One region of the Kitasatospora sp. NPDC094016 genome, then DNA from elsewhere that is predicted to be linked to it. Evidence: riboswitches for the same ligand, from Rfam matches in the RefSeq annotation. Region 1 holds a riboswitch; each other region holds the start of a gene.

Region 1 (4,079 bases):
ACGACGTGGTCCTGGAGCAGGTTCACCTCGTCGATGTAGAGCACGCCGCGGTGCGCCTTGGCGAGCAGCCCCGGCTCGTACGCCTTGACGCCCTCGGCGAGCGCCCGTTCCAGGTCGAGCGAGCCGACGATCCGGTCCTCGGCCACGCCGACCGGCAACTCGACCAGCTGGGCGGGGCGTTCGGACGCCGAGGGGCGGTCGTGCGGCCCGTCCGGGCACTGCGGGTCCGGAGCGGCCGGGTCGCAGGCGAACCGGCAGCCGTCGACGGCCGCGAGGGTCGGCAGCAGGCCGGCCAGCGCGCGTACCATGGTCGACTTCGCGGTGCCCTTCTCGCCGCGCACCAGCACGCCGCCCACGGCCGGCGAGACCGCGTTGAGCAGCAGCCCGAGCCGCAGGTCGGGCATGCCGACGATCGCGGTGAACGGATAGCGGACGTCACTCATGCATACTCCCCAGGTGCCCCGGGCGCCAGGAACGGCAGCGATCCGGCCGCCGGCACCCCGCCCTCGATCAGCTTCCACAGCGCGTCGGTGTCCGCGTGTTCCTCGATCAGGTCGCCCAGCCGGTCCAGCCGGGCCTCGCGCGCCTCGGCGAACGAGGTGTCCGGCGCCGGCACGAACGCCCGTCCCGCCAACGCGGCGACCTCGCGCAGGAGTTCACGACGGAAGCCGTCGTTCTCCAGCGCGCCGTGCCAGGTCGTGCCCCACACCGGGCCGACCCGGCAGCCGTCCAGGCCGTGCCCGTCGTCATCGGAGAAGAACGGTTCGCCCCCCTCCACGGCCACCACCCCGTGGTGGATTTCGTACCCCTCGACCCGCTGCCCGTACGCCGTGCCGACCGGCCGCGCCAGCACCTTCTCGGCGCCGAACCGCACGTGCGTCGGCAGCAGGCCCAGGCCGTCGACCGAGCCGGCCCCGGACTCCACCTCGTCCTCGATCCCGCGCGCCAGCATCTGGTAGCCGCCGCACACTCCGAGGACCGGCAGCCCGGCCGCCGCCCGCGCCTTCAGCGCCGGCTCCAGGCCGCGTTCGCGCAGCCAGGCCAGGTCGGCCACGGTGGCCCGGGTGCCGGGCAGCACCACCAGGTCGGCGTCGGCCAGTTCCTCCGGCCGGGTCACCCAGCGCACCAGCACGCCGGGCTCCTGGGCCAGCGCGTCCAGGTCGGTGAAGTTCGACAGCCGGGGGAAGCGCACCACGGCGACCCGCAGCACGTCCGCCCCGAGCGGGCCGCGGCCGTCCACCCGGTCCACCACCGTGGACAGGTCCAGCGAGTCCTCGGCGTCCAGCCACAGGCCCGGCAGCATCGGCAGGGTGCCCAGCACCGGACGGCCGGTCAGCCCGTGCAGCATCTCCAGGCCGGGCGCCAGCAGCCGCGCGTCGCCGCGGAACTTGTTGACGAACCAGCCCGCCACATGCCGCTGGTCCTCCGCCGACAGCAGTGCCAGCGTCCCGTACATCGCCGCGAAGACGCCGCCGCGGTCGATGTCCCCGACCACCACCACCGGCAGCCCGGCGGCCGTCGCCAGGCCCATGTTGGCGATGTCCCGGTCCCGCAGGTTGATCTCGGCGGGCGAGCCGGCGCCCTCACAGACCACCACCTCGTAGCGGCGGCGCAGATCCGCCAGGCACTCCAGCGACCGTTCCAGCAGGACGGGCTTGCGCTCGCGGTAGTCCAGCGCGCCCACCTCGGCGACCGGCCGGCCCAGCAGCACCACCTGGCTGCGGCCGTCCGCGCCCGGCTTCAGCAGCACCGGGTTCATCGCCGCCTCCGGTTCCACCCGGGCCGCCTGCGCCTGCATCGCCTGTGCCCGGCCGATCTCGGCGCCGTCGGCGGTGACGAAGGAGTTCAGCGACATGTTCTGCGCCTTGAACGGAGCGACCCGCACCCCCTGTCGGGCCAGCCAGCGGCAGATGCCCGCGGTCACCACGCTCTTGCCCGCGTCCGAGGTCGTCCCGGCGACCAGCAGTGCGTTGCTCATGCCCTTCCCTTCCACCGTGTCGTCAGCGAGCGCAGCGCGACGTGCCCCGCGACCGTCGTACCCAGGGCCAGCGCGCCCACCCGCCGGGAGAGCACGCAGGCCCGCTCGATGTCGTCGACCGTCACCGGCCGCAACTCCGCGCCCAGCACCGGCCGGTGCTCCACCCGCTCCCCGTACTGGAGGGTCCCGCCCAGTCGGACGCCCACCGCGCCCGCGAAGGCCGCCTCCGCCTGGCCCGCGTTCGGGCTCGGGTGCGCCGAGCCGTCCCGCCGCCAGACCCGCCAGGCCGTTTTCGGCTGCGGCGCGGCGGCCACCGTGAGCAGCGCCGTCAGCCGGGCGCCCGGCCAGCCCGCCACGTCGTCCAGCCGGGCCGAGGCCCAGCCGAACCGGGCGTACCGCGGCGAGCGGTGGCCGACCATCGCGTCCAGCGTGTTCACCGCGCGGAACGCCAGCAGCCCCGGGGTGCCCGCCAGCGCGCCCCAGACCAGCGCGTTCACCACGGCGTCCGCCGTGTTCTCGGCCACCGACTCGACCACCGCGCGGGCGATCTGAGGCCCGTCCAGCGCGCTCGGGTCCCGCCCGCACAGGTGCGGCAGCCGCTCCCGCGCGGCCGTCAGGTCGCCGGTGGCCAGTGACCGGCCGATGGTGCGCGCCTCGCGGGTCAGCGAGGTGCCGCCCAGCACCGTCCAGGTCGCGGCGGCCGCCAGCGCGGTCCGGCCCAGCGGACGCCGGCCCACCGTACGGTCCAGGGCCGCCGCGCCGGCCGCGACCGCGCCCACGCACAGCGCCGTGTACCCGGCGCCGGCCACCCGGTCGTCCTGCCACACCCGCCGCTCCAGCCGGGTCGCCGCACTGCCGAAGACGGCCACCGGGTGGCCGCGCCGGGGGTCGGCGAAGCGGGCGTCGGCGGCGAAGCCCGCGGCGGCGCCGAGCGCGAACGCGGCGGCGCGGGTCAGCGGGCGCACGGCGGGTTCGGCGGAAGGCCGCGTGGGGTCCGGCAGGGCGGGGCAGCCTGCATCGCGTGCGTGTCCTCACTCAGGGTCCGCGCCCTGGATCGACGTACCGGGGGCGAGAGTCTCCTGGCTTCCGGGTCGGACGCACCCCCGGGCCTTCCAGCGGCTTCTGACGGCCCGCCGTGGCGATGTTCCGAGCGTGCTCCCCGGTGACAGTGGCGGGACCGCGCCGGACTCGCACCGGCTTCCTCTGCATGCCTCCGTTTGGCCCCAGGATCCCATCACGCGGCCGAACCGGGAGTCAACCGAGGTCACGGAGGGGTTGGTCACACCTCGGAGCCCCGTCGCCACCTCCGATCCGCCCGCCCCGCCCGACGCCCCGCCGTGCCTGACGCCCGCCCCGCCCGACGCCCCGCCCGAGCCCCCGTCGTGCCCCGGACGGCCCAGCCCGGTGGCCGCCCGCGCGGCCCCCCGGTGAACTGGTGCCCGAACACCGTCCGCACACCGCCCGGACACCGTCCGGTCCAAGACCAGCAGAGCGGGGAGCGATATGCGTTGGGGAACCGCGGCCGTCGTGGCGGCCGCCGTCGTCGGCGCCGGGGCCGCCGTCCTGGTGATCGGCCGTCGGGCCTCCGAGCGGCTGGTCCACCCGGCGAGCGCCGCCCGGGAGTCCGGCCCCGTCCTGGTGCGGAGCCTCGCCGCGGGCCGGATCACCTTCAACCGCCGCCCCGAGAGCCTGCGCCCCGGCCGCTGGGCCGTGGAATGGGACGACCACGGCCACGCCGTCGTCGAGGAGGTCCTGCACAGCGACGAGAACGGCGTCACCCGCCGCCTCGTCCGCGCGGACCGGGGCACCCTCACCCCCGGCACCGAGGTCCACTTCACCCCCCGCGTCCACCTCGGCGACCCCACCGAGGCGCTCGGCCTCCCCTTCACCGACACCGCCGCCGACGGCGAACTCGGCGCCCTCCCCGCCTGGCGCCTCGACGGCAAACGCGGCACCTGGGTGATCCTCGTCCACGGCCCCGGCGCCGACCGGCAGCAGACCCTCCCGGTCCTCCCCGTCCTCGACCGCCTCGCCCTGCCGGCCCTCGTCGTCACCTACCGGGGCGACCAGGGCGCCCCGGCCTCGCCGGACGGGCTCGGCC
Region 2 (4,079 bases), on a different contig from region 1:
TCCGGTCACTTCGCAGGATTCCGACGCTGACCACCGCCGCCATTCCCGATGGGCTTTCCGAAAGCATGCTGAAGCAGCAGGAGAACCCGAACGCCGTCCGGGCGATCGGTATCGATCACGCCACCGGAATGTGCCGGCGCCTGCTGTCCGAGGGTGTTCCCGGGCTGCATTTCATGACCATGAACTTCTCCACGGTGACGACGGAGATCTACCAGAACCTCGGGCTTCCCGGGTCCGGGTGAAACCGGCCGGGCCGCCGTCGGGGAAGCGGCCCGACCCGGCCGGGCCCCGCACGGCGTGCGGGGCCCGGCCGGGTCGCGTCACCGGCGGGTCAGCCGGCGAGCTCCGCGCGCAGGTGGCGGGCGGCGCCGACGAGGCTGTCGAGCGAGGCGCGGGTCTCCGTCCAGCCGCGGGTCTTCAGGCCGCAGTCGGGGTTGACCCACAGCCGCTCGGCGGGGATGGCGGCCAGGCCCGCGCGCAGCAGTTCCACGGCCTCCTCGGTGCTCGGGACGCGCGGGGAGTGGATGTCCCAGACGCCCGGCCCGACCTCGCGCGGGTAGCCGGCCCCGGCGAGTTCTCCGGCGACCTCCATGTGCGAGCGGGTGGCCTCCAGCGAGATGACGTCCGCGTCGAGTTCGTCGATCGCCGTCATGATCGCGCCGAACTCGGCGTAGCACATGTGGGTGTGGACCTGGGTGTCCGCGCGGACGCCCGAGGTGGCCAGGCGGAAGGACTCGGTGGCCCACGCCAGGTACGCCGGGCGGTCGGCGGCGCGCAGCGGCAGGGTCTCGCGCAGGGCCGGCTCGTCGACCTGGACGACGGCCGCGCCCGCGGCCTCCAGGTCGGTGACCTCGTCGCGCAGGGCGAGGGCGACCTGCCGGGCGGTGTCGCCGAGCGGCTGGTCGTCGCGGACGAAGGACCAGGCGAGCATCGTGACGGGGCCGGTGAGCATGCCCTTGACCGGGCGGTCGGTGAGGCCCTGCGCGTAGCCGAACCAGTCGACGGTCATCGGGTGCGGGCGGGAGATGTCCCCGGCCAGGACCGGCGGGCGCACGTACCGGGTGCCGTAGGACTGCACCCAGCCGTGCCGGGTGGCGAGGTAGCCGGTGAGCTGCTCGGCGAAGTACTGGACCATGTCGTTGCGCTCGGGCTCGCCGTGCACCAGGACGTCCAGTCCGGCCTTCTCCTGGAAGGCGATGACCTCCCGGACCTCGGTCTCCATCCGCTCCCGGTAGGCCGCCGCGTCGATCCGGCCCGCCGTGAGATCGGCCCGCGCGACCCGCAGTTCGGAGGTCTGCGGGAACGAGCCGATGGTGGTGGTCGGCAGCAGCGGCAGGCCGAGCCGGGCGCGCTGGGCCTCGGCCCGCTGCGGGTAGGCCTGGGCGCGGCGGGTGTCGTCGGCGGTGACGGCGGCGGTACGGGCACGCACCGCCGGGTCGTGGGTGATCGGCGAGTTGGCGCGCGAGGCGAGGTCGGCGCGGTTGGCGGCCAGGTCGGCGGCGATCGCCCCCGTGCCCTCGCGCAGACCCCGGGCCAGCAGCGCCACCTCCCGGGCCTTCTGCTTGGCGAAGGCGAGCCAGCGCAGGATCTGCGGGTCGACGTCGCGTTCGGCGGCGGCGTCCAGCGGCACGTGCAGGAGCGAGCAGGACGGGGCGACGTCGACCCGCTCGGCCAGGCCCAGCAGGGTCGCCAGGGTCGCCAGCGACTTCTCCAGGTCGTTGATCCAGATGTTGCGCCCGTCGACCACCCCGGCCACCAGCCGCTTGCCGGGCAGCCCGCCGACGGCGGCCAGATCGTCCAGGTTCGCAGCGGCGGGCCCCGTGAAGTCCAGCGCCAGGCCCTCGACCGGGGCCTTGGCCAGCACGGGCAGGGCCCCGCCCAGCCGGTCGAAGTAGCTCGCGACCAGCAGCTTCGGACGGTCCGCCAGGCCGCCCAGCTCACGGTAGGCGCGGGCGGCGGTGTTCAGCTCGGCCGGGGTGCGGTCCTGCACCAGCGCGGGCTCGTCCAGCTGCACCCACTCGGCGCCGGCCGCCTTCAGATCCGCCAGCAGCTGCGCGTAGACCGGCAGCAGCCGGTCCAGCAGGGTGATCGGCTGGAAGTCCTCGGCGACACCGGGGGCGGGCTTGGCGAGCAGCAGGTAGGTGAGGGGGCCGACCAGCACGGGGCGTGCGGTGTGGCCGAGCGCCAGCGCCTCCCGGAACTCCCCGACGGCCTTGGCCGGGTCCGCGGTGAAGACGGTGTCCGGGCCGAGTTCGGGCACCAGGTAGTGGTAGTTGGTGTCGAACCACTTGGTCATCTCCAGCGGCGCGACCTCCTGGGTGCCGCGCGCCATGGCGAAGTAGCCGTCCAGCGCGTCCGCCTCGACGGCCGCCCGGTGGCGGGCCGGGATCGCGCCGACGGCGACCGTGGTGTCCAGTACGTGGTCGTAGAACGAGAAGTCGCCGGTGGGCACTTCCAGGACCCCGGCCTGGGCGAGCTGCGCCCAGTTCTCCCGGCGCAGGCCGACCGCCGTCTCCCGCAGGGCGTCGGCGGTGACCGTGCCCTTCCAGTAGCCCTCGATGGCCTTCTTCAGCTCCCGGCCCTGGCCCTGCCGGGGGTAGCCGTACACGGTGGCCCTGGTCGCCGCGGCTGCGGACTTCGTGGTCAAGGGACTCTCCTTCGCGAGTCTGGCTCCTCAAGTGCCCGGGGACGGGACGAGAGCGCGAAGGGATGACGAACCGGGCGGCGGCTCACGTCGACGCGTGTGCCCGATCCGCCTGGTATGGTCGCCGACCCGCCCACGAGGTCACCGGGGTATCCGCACGCGGAACGGTCCGCGGGCGGGCAACGGGCAGGTCTTCGGACTCGTGGGCGCACCGGGCCTGTCTGCGTCCGGTACCTACTGGCCATCGCTTCCCAGACCCGTCCCGGGTCCAGTGCGTATGACGGCGGTCGTTCCCACTCACCGCTGCGGGGCAGTCCCGGATTCCCACCGGGTTCCCTCTTGCGACGTCCTGCCTGGCGGACAGGACGAACCAGCTGCGTGGCCAGCTTAGGGGCAAACCACCGGGGCCGACGCGGAATTCACGGAAGCCGTCCGCATGGTGAGACTCCCTCGCCGTCCGCGGTGCCGTTCGCGGTGCCGCCGGCGGTGCCGTTCGTGGTGACTCGTCGACCGTCCGGGGCTTCGAAGCGCACCACGGGCTCGAAGTTGGCGCGGCGGGCCGCGCGGCGCAGGACGGTGAGGACGGCCGGGCCGACGACGAGCACGGCCGTGAAGGTGGTGACGGCCCGGCCGGTGTCCCAGCCGAGCGAGGTGGCGAGGTCGAAGAGCAGGTAGCGGTGCCACTGCTCGGTGAACGGCAGCCCCGGCAGGTAGGCGATGGAACTGTTCGGGTCGGTGGAGAACGGCCAGAAGGAGAGGTTGAGAAGGAAGCCGAAGAGGTACCCGGAGAAGGCCCCGTACGCCGCCAGCATCGCCACCTCCCAGCGCCGCCGCCGGGTTCTCGGCAGGAGCCCGGCGAGCATGCCGACGAACGCGCAGCCGAACATCTGGTACGGCATCCAGGGGCCGACGCCGCCGGTGAGCAGCGCGGAGGCGAACAGCGAGGTGCAGCCGAGGGTGAACCCGAAGCCCGGGCCGAAGACCCGGCCGGCCAGGACGAGGATGAAGAAGACCGTCTCCACTCCTGCGGTGCCGGCGCCGAGCGGGCGCAGCCCGGCGTTGACGGCGGACAGGACGCCGAGCATGGCGAGGGCCTTGGCGTCGATGCCGCCGGCCGCGATCTCCGCGATGACGACGGCGAGCACCAGGATCAGCAGGGCGCCGAAGATCAGCGGCGGGGCGTAGGAGGAGCCGAACTTTCCCGGGGCGACGACGAACGGCCAGGTGAAGGCGACCAAGCCGATGAAGGCGGCCAGGGCCGCGACGACGCGGGCCCGGCCGGGGATTCGGACGGCGCTCACCGGGCGGTCTCGGCGGGCGCCAGGGCCTCGGCCACCTGCCGGGTCGTCAGGTAGGGCAGCGGGGCGAGGATCTTGGCGGTCTGGGGGGCGAAGGTGGGCGAGGCGACGATGACCTGGGCGGTGGGGCCGTCGGC
Region 3 (4,079 bases), on a different contig from region 1:
AGTCCGACCACCCGCAGGCCGTCGAGCCCGAGGACCTGCGCACCGGCCCGACCTTCGCGTTCGCCGCGGCCGCCGCCCGCGAGCACGGCATCCACGTACACGCCTCGCTCTTCGAGAAGGCCGACGGACCGGACGGCCCCGACGGCCTCGGCTACAACACCGCGATCCTCGTCGCCCCCGACGGCACCCTGGTGCAGCGCACCCGCAAGCTGCACATCCCCGTGACCGAGGGCTACTACGAGGACACCTGGTTCCGCCAGGGCCCGGCCGGCGAGGACGCCTTCCCCCTCGCCGAGGTGGGCGACGCCGCCGTCGGCCTGCCGACCTGCTGGGACCAGTGGTTCCCCGAGCTCGCCCGCGCCTACTCCCTCGCCGGCGCCGACGTGCTCGTCTACCCGACCGCCATCGGCTCCGAGCCGGGCCACCCCGGCTTCGACACCCAGCCGCTGTGGCAGCAGGTCATCACCGGCAACGCCATCGCCAACGCCACCTTCATGGTCGTCCCCAACCGCATCGGCACCGAGGGCGAACTCACCTTCTACGGCAGCTCGTTCATCGTCGACCCGTACGGCCGCGTGCTCGCCCGGGCACCGCGCGACGAGGCCGCCGTCCTGGTCGCCGACCTCGACCTCGACCAGCGCCACGACTGGCTCGAACTCTTCCCCTTCAACACCACCCGCCGCCCCGACGCCTACGCGCCCCTGACCGCCCAGCGCTGACGCCCCCCGGCCTCCCCGGCCCGGTTCCGGCCGGGGGACGGGGAGGCCCTTCGGCACCACCGACCAGGCGACCGGACCTCACCGGGACAGCACGCTCAGCGGGCGCTCGCGCTCAGGCGCGCCTCGGCAGGGTCTCGTCGAGGAGACGGGCGATGCCCGGGTCACGGAGCCGGTACCGGACCACCCGCCCGTCCCGCTCGGCCGAGACCACGCCGGAGGCCCTCAGGATGCGGAGGGTCTGGGAGACGGCGGTCGGGCTGATGCCGCAGGCGCCGGCGAGGTCGGAGACCGGGATCGGTCCGGCAGCGTGCATCGCCGCCAGCAGGGCCAGTCTGCCGGGCTCGGCCAGCAGCGCGAACCGCTCGGCCGCGGAGCGCAGCCGGTCACGGTCGGCCACCGCAGCGGCGGCCGCCTGGACCGCTCGGGCATCGATTGCCTCGGGCATGTGCTGCCCTTCCCCCTCGTCACGGCTTTGTCAGCACTTTGCGTTATTGCAACATATGCGCAACTGCGCAGCCTTGTCGACTGGCTGTCCGAGCCCCTACGGTGTTCCCCGCCGTGGTGTTCGGGAAGTTCGGTGACAGCTCCTCAGGGGCCCAATCCGGCGCGGCCCTCGCCACTGTGAACGGGAAGTGCCCCCGGCGCGCCCGCAGCCACTGCGGGCAGTCACCGGTGCCGTACGGCGCACGGGAAGACGAGCCGCGGGGTGCGCTCAGCCCTGCCCGGACGCGGGCAGAACTGTCCATCCCCCAGTCAGGAGACCGGCCACGGCGCGCACGACTCCCCCGACCTCACCGGGGGTGCCCCCATCGAGGAGCTGGAGAGGCCGCCCGTCATGACCCTCACCGACGACACCCCGTCATCCGCCCTGCCCCTGCCCCCGCGCTGGCGGCGCCAGGACACCGTCCGCACCGCCAGCCTGCTCGGCGTCATCCTCGCCATGCACGTGGTCGCCTTCGGCATGCTGTTCCTGCTCGTCGCGCCCAACCACTACACGATCGGCAACCAGGCCTTCGGCGTCGGCCTCGGCATCACCGCCTACACCCTCGGCATGCGGCACGCCTTCGACGCCGACCACATCGCCGCCATCGACAACACCACCCGCAAGCTGATGGCCGACGGCCAGCGCCCGGTCTCGGTCGGCTTCTGGTTCGCCCTCGGCCACTCCAGCATCGTCATGGCGATGGCCGCCCTGGTCGCCGGCGGCGCCCAGATCGCCGGCACCCTGGTCGATGACAAGTCCACCGCCCACCAGTGGCTCGGCGTCATCGGCACCAGCGTCTCCGGCACCTTCCTCTACCTCATCGCCGCGCTCAACCTGATCGCCCTGGCCGGCATCTACAAGGTCTACAAGGCCATGCGGGCCGGCCAGTTCGACGAGAAGCAGTTGGAGAAGCACCTCGACGAGCGCGGCTTCATGAACCGCATCCTCGGCAGGCTCACCAAGTCCATCCGCCGCCCCGGCCAGATGTACCCGGTCGGCGTGCTCTTCGGCCTCGGCTTCGACACCGCCACCGAGGTCGCCCTGATGGTGATGGCCGGCTCCGGCGCCGCCTCCGGTCTGCCCTGGTACGCCATCATCTGCCTGCCGTTGCTCTTCGCCTGCGGCATGAGTCTGTTCGACACCCTCGACGGCACCTTCATGAACTTCGCCTACCACTGGGCGTTCTCCAACCCGGTCCGCAAGGTCTACTACAACCTCACCATCACCGGCCTGTCCATCGCCGTCGCCTTCGTCATCGGCACCATCGAACTGGTCGGCGTGCTGCACGAGAAGCTCGACCTCACCGACCCGGTCACCGGCTGGATCGCCGACATCAGCCTCGACAACGTCGGCTACATCCTCGTCGGCATGTTCGTCGTCGTCTGGGCCTGCGCACTCGCCTACTGGCGCTTCAGCAACGTCGAGCAGCGCTGGGCCACCCGCGTCGAGAAGACCGGCTGACCCGCCCGCCCGGTTCCGGCGGTTCCCGGGGGTGTCGACGATCGTCGACACCCCCGGCGGTCTGCCCGCAGACGGTCGCGGCAGTGGAGTTGCGCCCCCGGCCTTCAGCGCCGGGGGTCGGGTAGTGCCGGGTACGGGACGAAGGTGCTGGTGTGCTCGTCGAGCGCCAGCGGCCGGCCGATGGCGGGCGCGGCGCGCTGGGGGCACGCCGGGCGTTCGCACACCTTGCAGCCGAGCCCGATCGGGGTGGCGGCCGCCACGTCGCCGAGGTCCAGTCCCGCCGAGTACACGAGCCGTGCGGCGTGGCGGAGTTCGCAGCCGAGGCCGATGGCGAAGGTCTTGCCGGGGCGGCCCCAGCCGCCGGGTGAGCGGGTGACGGCGCGGGCGGTCCAGAGGTAGCGCCGGCCGTCGGGCATGGCGGCGACCTGGACGTGGACCCGGCCGGGGGCGGCGAAGGACTCGTAGACGTTCCACAGCGGGCAGGTGCCGCCGGTGCGGGAGAAGTGGAAGTCGGTCGCGGACTGGCGCTTGGAGACGTTGCCGGCCCGGTCGACCCGGACGAAGGAGAACGGTACGCCGCGCAGCCGGGGCCGCTGGAGGGTGCTGAGCCGGTGGCAGACCGTCTCGTAGCCGACGCCGAAGTGGTCGGCGAGGTGCTCGATGTCGTAGCGCGCCGATTCGGCCTCGGCGTGGAAGGCGGCGTACGGCAGCACGAGGGCGGCGGCGAAGTAGTTGGCCAGGCCGATCCGGGTGAGCGACCAGGCGGTGGAGCCTTCCGGGCTGTCCTGGGCCGCGAGTTCGGACAGCAGCGGATCGTGTTCCAGGTAGGCGAGTTGGGTGGCCATCCGGAACGCCTGCTGGCCCGGGCGCAGCCGGTCCGACAGGCTCAGGATCCTGCTGCGCGGGTCGTACCGGTGCAGGTGCTCGCCTCCGGCGGCGGTCCGTACGCCGTGGCCGGAGGCGAGCCGGTCGGCCAGCACCGCCCTGACCTCGCCGCGCCGCAGGCCGATGGTTGCGGCCAACTCCTCGGCTGCGGTGTCGAGTTCGTGGAGGTAGTTCTGGCGGCGGTAGAAGAACTCGCGGACCTGTTCGTGCGGGGTGAGGGTGTCGGGCGCCGGGCCGCGGTCCCCCGCGAGGACGGCGAGCTGCTCGGATACCGCCCGTCGGCCGCGGCCGAGGTCCATCAGCAGCCGCGCCACGGCGGGCAGGCGGGCGGCCACCTCGTCGAGGTCCCCGGCGGTGACCCGTCCGGCCGCGAGCTCCTCGCCGAGCGCGTCGCGCAGTTCGGCGGTGAGCCGGGCGCTGCCGGGCGGGGCGAAGTACCCGGCCTCGACGCCGAAGGCCTCGGTGAGGCGCAGCAGGACGGGCACGGTGAGCGGGCGGGCGTCGTGCTCCAGCTGGTTGAGGTAGCTGGG

Evidence for each region. Region 1 has a riboswitch for cobalamin ahead of ABT015_RS18740 (cobalamin biosynthesis protein). Riboswitches for the same ligand answer to the same signal wherever they lie in the genome.
Region 2: another riboswitch for cobalamin. It lies ahead of metE (5-methyltetrahydropteroyltriglutamate--homocysteine S-methyltransferase); the one in region 1 lies ahead of ABT015_RS18740 (cobalamin biosynthesis protein).
Region 3: another riboswitch for cobalamin. It lies ahead of nicT (Nickel transporter NicT); the one in region 1 lies ahead of ABT015_RS18740 (cobalamin biosynthesis protein).

Annotation. Positions count from the first base shown of each region.
Region 1 is NZ_JBEOUK010000018.1:47,647-51,725, reverse strand. It holds gene ABT015_RS18750 (putative cobaltochelatase) at 1-443, opposite strand, end outside; gene ABT015_RS18745 (cobyric acid synthase) at 440-1,978, opposite strand; gene ABT015_RS18740 (cobalamin biosynthesis protein) at 1,975-2,943, opposite strand; cobalamin riboswitch at 3,052-3,181, opposite strand; gene ABT015_RS18735 (alpha/beta hydrolase family protein) at 3,482-4,079, shown strand, end outside.
Region 2 is NZ_JBEOUK010000002.1:89,976-94,054, reverse strand. It holds gene metF (methylenetetrahydrofolate reductase [NAD(P)H]) at 1-242, shown strand, start outside; gene metE (5-methyltetrahydropteroyltriglutamate--homocysteine S-methyltransferase) at 332-2,647, opposite strand; cobalamin riboswitch at 2,813-3,034, opposite strand; gene ABT015_RS02245 (ECF transporter S component) at 3,064-3,945, opposite strand; gene ABT015_RS02240 (ABC transporter ATP-binding protein) at 3,942-4,079, opposite strand, start outside.
Region 3 is NZ_JBEOUK010000002.1:105,307-109,385, reverse strand. It holds gene ABT015_RS02315 (nitrilase-related carbon-nitrogen hydrolase) at 1-719, shown strand, start outside; gene ABT015_RS02310 (ArsR/SmtB family transcription factor) at 832-1,164, opposite strand; cobalamin riboswitch at 1,262-1,503, shown strand; gene nicT (Nickel transporter NicT) at 1,555-2,664, shown strand; gene ABT015_RS02300 (short-chain fatty acyl-CoA regulator family protein) at 2,769-4,079, opposite strand, start outside.